2 linked regions of the Robertmurraya sp. FSL R5-0851 genome follow. The protein of the gene in region 1 binds, or shares a complex with, the protein of each later gene. Links are inferred from orthologs where the notes say so. Each region holds a gene or a part of one and is shown on either strand. Other genes may lie near its edges.

Evidence for each region.
Region 2: the proteins of tig (region 1) and rpsG are in contact, whole or in part, in a crystal structure (PDB 3GTY), measured with the Thermotoga maritima proteins. The link is inferred for Robertmurraya sp. FSL R5-0851 from one-to-one orthologs. Residues at the interface, in WP_004081061.1 of Thermotoga maritima: Glu122, Val124, Val129, Leu130, Tyr133, Glu188, Gly259, Ile262, Tyr263, Glu266, Ser270, Glu273, Gln274, Glu277, Arg308, Gln311, Ile312, Ser315, Tyr316, Glu325, Arg329, Arg336, Leu363, Phe366, Trp367, Arg373, Leu377, Arg381, Leu384, Glu387; in WP_004081843.1 of Thermotoga maritima: Lys34, Lys52, Lys55, Glu59, Arg62, Gln63, Glu66, Asn67, Lys69, Val71, Arg95, Ala109, Lys110, Lys111, Gly112, Arg113, Pro114, Glu117, Glu121, Ile124, Ala125, Tyr127, Asn128, Asn129, Thr130, Gly131, Lys135, Asp139, Arg142, Met143.

Annotation. Positions count from the first base shown.
Region 1 is NZ_JBBOOE010000001.1:3,400,032-3,405,752, forward strand. Bases 2,324-5,224 are described here. They hold tig (trigger factor), read right to left. Parts: upstream 4,466-5,224; coding sequence 3,182-4,465; downstream 2,324-3,181. Other genes in these bases: clpX (ATP-dependent protease ATP-binding subunit ClpX), read right to left, coding at 2,324-2,808; MKX65_RS17565 (tetratricopeptide repeat protein), read right to left, coding at 4,601-5,224. Also shown: ATP-dependent protease LonB, read right to left, coding at 1-1,405; more of clpX, read right to left, coding at 1,543-2,323; more of MKX65_RS17565, read right to left, coding at 5,225-5,641. UniProt on the Bacillus subtilis protein: Involved in protein export. Acts as a chaperone by maintaining the newly synthesized protein in an open conformation. Functions as a peptidyl-prolyl cis-trans isomerase.
Region 2 is NZ_JBBOOE010000001.1:128,767-135,406, reverse strand. The notes cover bases 3,809-6,640. They hold rpsG (30S ribosomal protein S7), read right to left. Parts: upstream 5,544-6,640; coding sequence 5,073-5,543; downstream 3,809-5,072. Other genes in these bases: rpoC (DNA-directed RNA polymerase subunit beta'), read right to left, coding at 6,519-6,640; MKX65_RS00665 (50S ribosomal protein L7ae-like protein), read right to left, coding at 6,123-6,371; rpsL (30S ribosomal protein S12), read right to left, coding at 5,594-6,016; fusA (elongation factor G), read right to left, coding at 3,809-5,009. In the rest of the region: MKX65_RS00695 (inorganic phosphate transporter), read right to left, coding at 1-708; MKX65_RS00690 (phosphoadenylyl-sulfate reductase), read right to left, coding at 722-1,441; tuf (elongation factor Tu), read right to left, coding at 1,612-2,799; more of fusA, read right to left, coding at 2,931-3,808.

The sequences.
Region 1 (5,721 bases):
TTGCAACCGTGTGGTCAATAGGGTGCTTGTAGATAGCAGAGTAAATACCTGTTGCCATCGCAATCCCTGCAGAAGGTCCATCAATCGGAACTCCACCCGGAAAGTTAACGTGAATATCAAATTCATCAGCCGGAACTCCCATCGAACGAAGTACAGTTATAACATTCTCAATCGAACCTTTTGCCATACTTTTTCTTCTTATCGATTTTCCTTGACCACCAATGCTTTCTTCTTCAACTATGCCTGTTATATTTATGGAACCTTTTTCTTTTGTCGGAATAACCGTCACTTCAATTTCAAGCAATGCTCCAGAATTCGGTCCATAAACGGCTAATCCATTTACAAGTCCAATGGTAGAAGAAGACATAATTTTCTGTTCCATTCTTGGTGTTAACTGACTAGATTGAATAACCCACTCAATGTCTTCATCCTTTATAAAATCTCTATCTTCGGTGATGGCAAGACCGGCAGCTATCTGTATCAAATTTACTGCTTCTCGACCATTTCTAGCATAAGATGATAATATATCTATTCCTTTTTCACCAATTTTCAACTTCACTTTTTCTGCAGCCTTTTCTCCAATCGAAGAGATTTCTTCTCTGCTCAACTCCCTGAAGAACACCTCCATACATCTAGAGCGAATCGCTGGAGGTATCTCACTTGGTGTTCTCGTTGTAGCACCTATTAAACGAAAATCTGCTGGTAATCCATTTTTAAATATATCATGAATATGTGTTGGTATTTGTGTATTTTCCTCGCTATAATAAGCGCTCTCTAAAAATACTTTACGATCCTCTAGAACTTTTAAAAGCTTGTTCATTTGAATCGAATGAAGTTCTCCGATTTCATCAATAAATAATACACCACCATGTGCATTTGTCACTGCACCTTGCTTTGGTTGAGGAATTCCTGCTTGTCCCATTGCTCCTGCACCTTGATAGATAGGGTCATGGACAGATCCGATAAGAGGATCTGCAATCCCTCGCTCATCAAACCTAGCAGTGGTTGCATCTAACTCAATAAACACAGAAGAAGATTGGAATGGTGATTTGGCATTTTTCTTTGCTTCTTCTAACACTAGTCGAGCTGCAGCCGTTTTTCCTACTCCAGGTGGTCCATAAATGATCACATGTTGAGGATTCGGACCACATAGTGCCGCTTTTAACGATTTGATTCCATCTTCCTGACCTACAATATCATCAAAAGTACTCGGTCTCACTCGCTCTGAGAGTGGCTCGGTTAATGAAATAGATCTCATTTTTCTTAATTGGTCCATTTCTTTTTTTGATTCCCTATCAATGGACACCTTTTGTGTCCGTTGACTTCTTAATAAATTCCAAAAATAGAGTCCAATAACGATGCCAAAAAACAACTGAATAAATAAGGCAATTCCCGTCCAACTCATAGCATTCCCTCCTGCACTTTTCATAGTAGTTATAAGCTAGTATCTCCTTCTGCAGAGGGGAATAAACAAGGATTAACGTATTTTACTTTGTGAGCCAAAAAAAGAACCGTAGTCTTATGCTACGGTTCTACTGTATTTTAGGCAGATGTTTTTCGTTCTTCTTTAAGAATACTTCCATCTTTTAGAATTAACTTTGGTACACCGTTATCAACCACGGTTTCTTTCGTGATGATACACTTAGTAATATCTTCTCTTGAAGGAAGATCAAACATTACGTCAAGCATAATTCCCTCAATGATAGAACGAAGGCCACGAGCACCTGTTTTACGCTCAATTGCTTTTTTCGCAATTTCCTTAAGAGCATCTTCTTCAAATTCTAATTCTACATCGTCTAGTTCAAGCATTTTTTGGTATTGTTTTACGAGTGCATTTTTCGGCTTTGTTAAAATTTCGATTAATGCGTCTTCATCTAACGTAGCTAGACTTGCAATAACTGGAAGTCGACCAATGAATTCAGGAATTAATCCGAAGCGTAATAGGTCTTCTGGTAATACCTTAGAAAGAAGATCCTTATCTTCTACTTCCTTCTTTTTCACATCTGATCCAAAACCGATTACCTTTTGACCTAGACGTCTTTTAATGATTGGTTCAATACCATCAAATGCTCCACCACAAATAAATAAAATGTTAGTAGTATCAATTTGAATGAACTCTTGATGAGGATGCTTTCTACCGCCTTGTGGTGGTACACTAGCCACCGTTCCTTCAAGGATTTTTAGTAGAGCTTGTTGTACTCCTTCACCAGATACATCTCTAGTAATGGATGGATTTTCCGATTTTCGAGCAATTTTATCGATTTCATCAATATAAATAATACCTTTTTCAGCTTTTTCAACATCATAGTCAGCTGCTTGAATAAGCTTTAACAGGATATTTTCAACATCTTCACCAACGTAACCAGCTTCAGTAAGTGATGTTGCATCTGCAATAGCAAAAGGAACATTTAAAATTCTTGCTAAGGTTTGTGCAAGAAGTGTTTTTCCACTACCTGTTGGTCCAATCATTGCTATATTACTTTTTGAAAGCTCAACTTCATCAATTTTGCTGTTAGAATTGATGCGCTTATAATGATTGTAAACAGCAACCGATAAGTTTTTCTTCGCTTGATCCTGACCGATTACATACTCATCTAAAATATTGCGGATTTCCATTGGTTTCGGAACATCCTTAAATTCTACTTCTTCTTCAGTTCCGAGTTCCTCTTCCACAATTTCAGTACATAACTCGATACACTCGTCACATATATACACACCTGGACCTGCAACTAGTTTTCGAACTTGATCTTGTGTTTTACCACAGAAGGAACACTTTAATTGTCCTTTTTCATCATTAAATTTAAACAATTTCTTCACCCCTTGAAAAGCGTCTAAAACACATAAATTGCTGCAGATATAATTGTTTATCTTTACTTACAGTATTCTTTATTCAATTGTTATCAATAAGTTATGTATTGCATTGTATCACATTTACTAGGTGGACAGGAAATGATAACTCTTGAAAAAGAAAACATTTTCATATCTGCAAAAGTAAATAAATATGTACTAGTTAATCTTAACCATAATTTCTAAAGTTAAATCGGAAGTTTTTACTAAATCTTTAAAAACTTCATTTCTGTATTAGTTATGTATATGTCATTCTAATTGATTTTATAAGTATGTAAATGGTATAAAACAAGGCACGATTCAATCGCGCCTTGTTCATTTTTTATAATATGATTTAAACCGTTTTGCTGTTTTCTACTAAGAATTCAACAGCTTTTCTAACTTTAAGGTCTCCCTTAATTCCATCTACATTTCCTAAAGCAGCTCTAATGTTCTCAACAGTCATATTATACATTTCAGCCATTTTGTTTAATTCTGCATCTACATCTTCTTCAGAAACTTCAAGATTTTCTGCAGCTGCGATAGCTTCAAGAGTTAAGCTTACACGCACACGCTTTTCGCCTTCTTCTCTCATTTGCTCACGTAGGGCATTTTCATCTTGGCCTGAGAATTGGAAGTATAATTCAAGGTTCATACCTTGCATTTGTAAACGTTGTTCGAACTCTTGCATCATGCGATCCACTTCCGTATCGATCATTACAGCTGGAATGTCAATCTCAGCATTTGCTGCTGCCTTGTCAACAACGGTATCACGTACGTGGTGCTCTGCTTCATGTTTTTTAGAATCTACTAAACGATTCTTAATCTTTTCTTTTAACGCATCAAGTGTTTCAACTTCTTCATCCACATCTTTTGCGAACTCGTCATCAAGCTCAGGAAGCTCTTTTCCTTTTACTTCATGAAGTTTTACTTTGAATACTGCAGGTTTACCAGCTAATTCAGTTGCATGGTATTCTTCTGGGAAAGACACTTCTACATCTTTTTCTTCTCCAGCAGCTAGTCCAACTAATTGCTCTTCGAACCCAGGAATAAATTGACCTGAACCTAACTCAAGTGAGTAGTTTTCAGCCTTTCCACCTTCGAAAGCTTCTCCATCAACGAAACCTTCAAAGTCCATTACTACTGTATCGCCATTTTCAGCTTTGCCTTCTTCTTTAACAACAAGCTCAGCTTGACGTTCTTGAAGAGTTTTTAACTCGTTAGCTACATCCTCATCAGTAACTTCAGTTTCAACTTTTTCTACTTCAAGTCCTTTGTACTCACCAAGTTTCACTTCAGGCTTAACTGTAACAGTTGCCTTAAAGATAAAGCTCTTGCCTTTTTCAATTTGCTCTACATCAATTTCAGGACGATCAACTGGATCAATACCTGATTCTTCAACTGCGTTTGCATAAGCTTCCGGAAGAAGAATATCAATTGCATCTTGGTATAAAGACTCAACTCCAAAACGCTTCTCGAACATTGCACGAGGCATTTTCCCTTTACGGAAACCAGGTACATTTACCTTTGTTACTACTTTTTTAAATGCAGCGTCTAAACCTTCATTAACCTTTGCTGCATCTACTTCAACTGTAAGAACCCCTTGGTTCCCTTCTAGTTTTTCAAACTTCACAGACATACGAACTTTCCCTCCAAAATCTATTTACATTTTCATTCGTTACTAATTTAGATGAATATGTAAGCTTGTTTTTAATATACAGTTATTACAACCACTACATTATAACATAGGTTGCCTTCGTTTCAACATCCTAGACTAAATAATAGGATAAGAAAATTCTTCAATTTCTTGTATATATCGTAATAATGTCTCAATATCCTGTTCAGATGATTGATAAACATCACTCATTTCATCAATCGAATAGTCCTGTGCGAAAAACATCAAAACTAATATATGATAAGCGGCAGCCAGTGTTCTCATATCATTCGAAGGGTAATGAAATGGGTACAATATAAAAAGATGACGGTCTATTAAACTAATGGCTTGTTCTAGTAACGTGGGATTTTCCTGTTCAAGTTGTTCTGCTAAAACCTTTGAGACCTCTATTTTTTGTTGATGATCCCTTAAATCATAGAGATCCTTAGGGATTAACACCATTGAGGATTGAAGCTTAGTCACTGTTATTGGCTCATGATATTGATGTTCTTTAAGTACGTGTAAGAGCATCGTTTTAATAAAAGGTTGGCCTTCACTTGACTGTAGATAGTTACGTATTTCATTTAATACAGGCTGGATATTTTGATGAGCAAGGTTAGCCACTTGTAACAATAGCTCCTTCTCATCCTTTGGGTCAAACAAATTAAGTGATTGGGGAGCGACTTGCTTGATTTCCTTTTCATCTTCTATTTCTACTGGCTGATTTTCTTCTACTGCATTAAGCATTCTTCTACTAAAATCCAGCAGTCTTCTAAAATGCTCGTATTTTTCAACTGGAACTTCATGTTCCTCTAATAGCACCTCAATGGTATGTACGACACGGCTGTATTCTTGTAGCTGGACAAGAACCATAATGAGCATATCAACCGTTTGAAAATACTCACCGATACCTATCCTTAACATCTCTTCTGTATACTCTTTTGCTTTTTCAAATGATCCGGATTCATAATAAGCCAAAACCAAGGCAAACCAAATATCACTGTTTTCTTGATCATGCTCTTTTGCTTCTTCAAAATAAGGAATTGCCTCTCTAAATTGCTTTTTTTGTATAAAGTCTAACCCTTTTTCGAAAAGCCTCTTTTCTAAATCGGGGAAAAACACTACGTTTCCGTCCTTACGAGCCCGTTCCCTTTTTTTCATCTACCATACCCCTTATTTATAACCTGAGGTAAGTTTAGCAGAAACCACTATAAAAACAAAATAATAAATGGCCACAGCTT
Region 2 (6,640 bases), 3.3 Mb from region 1 along the record:
TGTGATTTTTTTGCCGTTTGTTTGAAGTACTCTTCCTCCAAGGAATATAGCTCCTAGAGCAATGAATAATCCACCAACCCAAACTCCGGTTGTAATAGAAACTACTCCAGCTCCTACTAGAGGACCAGCAGCATTCGCAACATTGTTCATTCCTGCTGAAAAAGCTTCAAGAAACCCAACCACAATAACAAAGATGGTAATTGGCTTATTATACTTTCCATTCTTAACTGCAGGAAACTTCTTTTCAAGCAACTTTATTCCTCTACCCCACAAGAGCGCCATAGAAAACGCTGCTATTGGAACGATAAACCAGAAAGCAACAATAACTAAAATGTTCTTAACAAATAGTGCCTTAAATGCAACACCCACACCTACAACAGATCCAACTGTTATCTCGCTAGTGGACAACGGTATGCCCATTAAGTTAGCAATAAATAATGAAAGTGCAGCGGAGGATAGAATAATGAGAACTACTTTTTCATCAAGTATTGATGATGGCACAATATTTGAACCGATAGTTTTGACAACTTCACTTCCACCGAGTACAGCACCTAAAAATATCGCTACTCCACAGACAAGCAGAGCGACTTTCTTTTTCGGAAGCGCCCCAGAGCCGTATGCGATAGAAATGGAGGCGGCAGCCCCACTTGCACCAATATTCATTGCCAAAAAGAGAGCAACAATAATAGCCGTATAAGTGATAATCATGGGCAAAGCCCTCCTATTGGTGTAATCCGCATTCTGTCTTACCTGTTCCTGTCCATCGACCTGATCTCATATCCTCTGCGTTAAATGCAGGGGAGGTACATGGTGCACATCCAATACTAGGGTACCCATTGTCATGAAGAACATTGTAAGGAAGATCATTTTTGTGTGTGTATCTCCAAACATCCTTCCATGTCCAATGAATGAGAGGACATACTTTTATCGATTCAAATTTGTTATCTTTATTGAAATACTGCGTGTTCTTTCTCGTTTCTGACTGCTCTCTTCTTAATCCACTTATCCATGCAGTGGCACCCGATAAGGCTTCTCTTAACGGAATGATTTTTCTTATTTCACAGCACTTGTTTGGAGCTGTCTTCCAGAGCTCATCACCATGTTGTTCTGCCTGCTCTTCTAATGTTAAAGAAGGTTTTTTAAGTTCAATTTGTAGTTGCGGATAACGTTCTTTTACTTTATCTATTAACTCGTACGTCTCTTTAAAATGAAGACCTGTGTCTAAGAATACTACTTTTGCATCTGGCTTAACTTTCGAAATTAGATCAATCATGACCATGCCTTCTATTCCAAAACTACATGCGTACACAATTTCATTTTCATCGTATTGCTCATAACTCCAACGCAACGCATCCAGTGCACCTTTTGTTTCATTCTCCTCGTCGAAGCTAGGGAATGAATAATGATCATATGATGAAAAGGTCAATTTTGACTCGACCATGCAATACCACTCCTAACATTATTGTATCTCTAATTTAGTTTTTAATTCCAACTTAACAGATAGGTTTAATTAAATTTATCAACTAAGAGCAAAATTGTCAATGACTTTAGATAAAAATTAGCATATAAAAAAAGCAGATGGATCATCCATCTGCTTTTTTGATTCATTAATTATTCAATGATTGTAGCAACTACGCCAGCGCCTACAGTACGTCCACCCTCACGGATAGAGAACTTAGTACCTTCTTCGATCGCAACTGGAGCGATTAGTTCAACAGTCATTTCGATGTTGTCGCCAGGCATAACCATTTCAACACCTTCTGGAAGGTTACAGATACCTGTAATATCAGAAGTACGGAAATAGAATTGTGGGCGGTAGTTAGTGAAGAATGGAGTATGACGTCCACCTTCTTCTTTAGAAAGAACATAAACTTCCGCTTTGAACTTTGTGTGTGGAGTGATTGATTTTGGCTTAGCCAAAACTTGTCCACGCTCGATTTCTTCACGAGAAACCCCACGAAGAAGTGCTCCAATGTTGTCTCCAGCTTCTGCATAGTCAAGAAGCTTACGGAACATTTCTACACCTGTTACAGTAGTAGACTTAGGCTCTTCAGTGAAACCAACGATTTCAATAACGTCCCCAACTTTAACTACTCCACGCTCAACACGTCCAGTAGCAACAGTTCCACGACCAGTGATTGAGAATACATCCTCAACTGGCATCATGAATGGCTTTTCAGTGTCACGTGCTGGTGTTGGAACATACTCATCAACCGCAGCCATAAGCTCGTTGATTTTCTCTTCCCATTCAGCTTCACCTTCTAATGCTTTAAGAGCAGAACCTTTGATTACAGGAATGTCATCTCCAGGGAAGTCATACTCAGAAAGTAGGTCGCGGATTTCCATTTCTACTAATTCAAGAAGCTCTTCGTCGTCTACCATATCACACTTGTTCATGAATACTACAAGGTGAGGTACACCAACCTGACGAGAAAGTAGGATGTGCTCACGAGTTTGTGGCATTGGGCCATCAGTTGCAGATACAACTAGGATTCCGCCATCCATTTGTGCAGCACCAGTGATCATGTTCTTAACGTAGTCAGCGTGACCTGGGCAGTCAACATGTGCGTAGTGACGGTTAGCAGTTTCGTACTCAACGTGCGCAGTAGAGATTGTGATTCCACGCTCTCTTTCTTCTGGAGCACCGTCGATTTGATCATATGCACGAGCTTCTGCTCCACCTACTTTAGCAAGTACAGAAGTGATTGCAGCTGTTAAAGTTGTTTTACCATGGTCAACGTGACCAATTGTACCGATGTTAACGTGTGGCTTTGAACGGTCAAATTTAGCTTTTCCCATTAGAAAAATCCTCCTTTAATATATAAAAAATAGTCTAAGTATATTTATGGACAGAGAGGCAGCTGTTACCAGCACCTACCAATGTCCACACTTACATAAGTAGTTATACTTTAAAAAAGGGCGAAAATCAATTATTCGCCTTTATTTTTTTTGATGATTTCTTCAGAGATTGATTTTGGAACCTCTTCATAGTGATCGAAGTGCATAGAGAATACTCCACGACCTTGCGTACTAGAACGAAGGCTAGTTGCATATCCAAACATTTCAGAAAGTGGAACCATTGCACGAACAACTTGAGCGTTTCCGCGTGCTTCCATACCTTCTACACGACCACGACGTGAAGTTACGTTACCCATAATATCACCAAGATACTCTTCAGGAATAATAACTTCGACTCTCATGATAGGCTCAAGAATAACTGGGTTACACTTAGAAGCTGCTGCTTTAAGTGCCATAGACGCAGCGATCTTAAACGCCATTTCAGATGAGTCAACATCATGGTAAGATCCATCAAATAATCTAGCTTTGATATCAACAACAGGGAATCCAGCAATCATACCTCTGTCAAGTGAGTCTTCAAGACCTGCTTGTACAGCTGGGATGTATTCACGAGGAACAACACCACCAACGATTCCGTTTACGAATTCAAATCCTTTTCCTTCTTCGTTTGGAGAGAATTCAATCCAAACGTGTCCGAATTGTCCACGACCACCAGATTGGCGAGCGAACTTTCCTTCTACACTAGCAGAAGAACGGATTGTTTCGCGGTAAGCAACCTGAGGAGCACCAACGTTTGCTTCAACTTTGAATTCACGACGCATACGGTCTACTAGAATATCTAAGTGAAGCTCACCCATACCTGCAATGATAACTTGTCCAGTTTCCTGGTCAGTATGCGCACGGAATGTAGGATCCTCTTCTTGAAGCTTTTGTAGAGCAGTAGTCATTTTATCTTGGTCAGCTTTAGACTTAGGCTCGATAGATAATTGAATAACTGGCTCTGGGAATTCCATAGACTCTAGGATAACTAGGTTCTTTTCATCACATAGTGTATCTCCAGTTGTAGTATCTTTTAGACCTACAGCAGCAGCGATGTCACCAGCGTATACCATTGAAATCTCTTCACGGCTGTTAGCATGCATTTGTAGAATACGACCTACACGCTCACGCTTACCTTTAGTAGAGTTTTGAACGTAAGAACCTGAGCTTAATGTACCAGAGTACACACGGAAGAAAGTTAGTTTTCCAACATAAGGGTCAGTCATAACTTTGAACGCTAGAGCTGAGAAAGGCTCTTCATCGCTTGAGTGACGCTCAACTACTTCATCGCTATCAGGTAAAGTACCTTTGATTGCAGGTACATCTAATGGTGATGGCAGGTAGTCAATTACAGCGTCAAGCATCAATTGAACACCTTTGTTTTTGAATGCTGAACCACAGATAACTGGGTAGAACTCAACGTTAACAGTACCTTTACGAATCGCTGATTTCAGCTCATCGTTAGTGATTTCTTCGCCACCAAGGTATTTTTCCATTAATACTTCGTCAAACTCAGATACCGCTTCAATTAATTTTTCACGGTATTCTTCTGCTTCAGCACGGTACTCTTCAGGGATTTCACGAACTTCAATATCTGTTCCAAGGTCGTTACCATAGAATGTTGCATTCATTTCAACAAGGTCAATTATTGCTGAGAATTGATCTTCAGCTCCGATTGGAAGTTGAATTGCAGCAGCATTCGCTTGTAAGCGATCATGAAGTGTTTTGATTGAATACTTGAAATCAGCACCAATTTTGTCCATCTTGTTTACAAATACAACACGTGGTACACCGTAAGTTGTTGCTTGGCGCCAAACTGTTTCAGTTTGAGGCTCAACACCAGACTGTGCATCAAGTACAGCAACTGCGCCATCAAGTACACGAAGAGAACGTTCAACTTCAACTGTGAAGTCTACGTGTCCTGGTGTATCGATGATGTTAACTCGGTGGCCTTTCCATTGAGCAGTTGTAGCAGCGGAAGTGATTGTAATTCCGCGCTCCTGTTCCTGCTCCATCCAGTCCATTTGAGATGCACCTTCATGTGTTTCACCAATCTTATGAATACGACCAGTGTAATAAAGTACACGCTCAGTTGTTGTTGTTTTACCAGCATCGATGTGTGCCATGATACCGATATTTCTTGTATTTGCTAAGGAGAACTCTCTTGCCATTGGTATTTCTCCTTTCTCGTATGAGTGTTTTAGTTTATTTTTATATTAGGGTAAAAGTAAATTCTACCAACGATAGTGAGCAAATGCTTTGTTTGCTTCAGCCATTTTGTGAGTGTCTTCACGCTTCTTAACTGATGCACCAGTGTTATTAGCTGCATCTAAGATTTCGTTAGCTAAACGCTCTTCCATCGTCTTTTCTCCACGAAGGCGAGAGTAGTTTACTAACCAACGAAGACCTAGAGTTGTACGACGATCTGGACGCACCTCTACTGGTACTTGATAGTTAGAACCACCTACACGGCGTGCTTTAACTTCAAGAACTGGCATGATATTTTTAAGTGCTGCATCGAATACTTCGATTGGTTCTTTACCACTGCGCTCACGAATAAGTTCGAATGCAGAGTAAAGGATTGCTTGTGACTTTCCTCTTTTACCGTCGATCATCATTTTGTTGATCAAACGAGTGATTAGCTTTGAGTTATATAACGGATCTGGTAATACGTCTCTCTTTGCTACAGGACCTTTACGAGGCATGTTTGTTCCTCCTTTCACAGAAGTGTGATTTTAGTTTTTTGTAGTAATCATTATTTCTTAGCTGCTTTTGGTCTCTTAGTTCCGTATTTAGAACGACCTTGCATACGGTTGTTTACACCAGCTGTATCTAGTGCACCACGAACGATATGATAACGTACCCCTGGTAAGTCCTTTACACGACCACCGCGAATAAGTACTACGCTGTGCTCTTGTAGGTTGTGACCAATTCCAGGAATGTATGCTGTTACTTCAATTCCGTTAGTTAAGCGTACACGAGCATATTTACGTAATGCTGAGTTCGGCTTCTTCGGTGTCATAGTACCAACACGCGTACATACCCCACGCTTTTGAGGTGAAGATACGTTCGTTTGTGATTTCTTGAAGCTGTTGTAACCTTTGTTTAGTGCAGGTGATTTAGACTTTTCCTCTTTCGAAGAACGTGGCTTACGCACTAATTGATTAATTGTAGGCATTTCTTTTTCCTCCCTTCATCTACTATTTCAAAGCCCACACATCCAGGTGGTTCATTTTGAAACAAAAAACAAAGTCTTTATAGATATCTTTCTATAAAAACAGTTTTTAAAAAGTTATTGCTACAGTAGAAGCACCTACTTCGATCCCACAAGCTTTACCAAGCTTTTTCATAGAATCTACGTATATAATTGGAACGCCTACTTCCTGTGCTGTACTAATTACCTTTGCTGTCACACGTGGTTCAGCATCCTTAGCTACTAGTACTTCGGAAATAGTGCCGCTTTTGATGGCTTTTACTGTTTGCTTAGTTCCTACGATAAATCTCTTTGCCTGCATTACTTTTTCATAAGACATGATTACATCCTCCAAAGTAACAGGTTTATAGGAGCACCTTTGATATATTAACACCTATGAAACTCGCTGTCAACACCTATTGGAATTTTTATTACTAGAGATATTCATTTAATGTGCGGCACTCCATGTAGAGTGCCGCATGAATGATTATTCTACGGTTAAAACTTCTTCTTGTTCAATGTTTGTTACTGGCTCAGCTTTACGATAACGTTGCATTCCAGTTCCAGCCGGAACAAGTTTACCGATAATTACATTTTCCTTCAGACCGA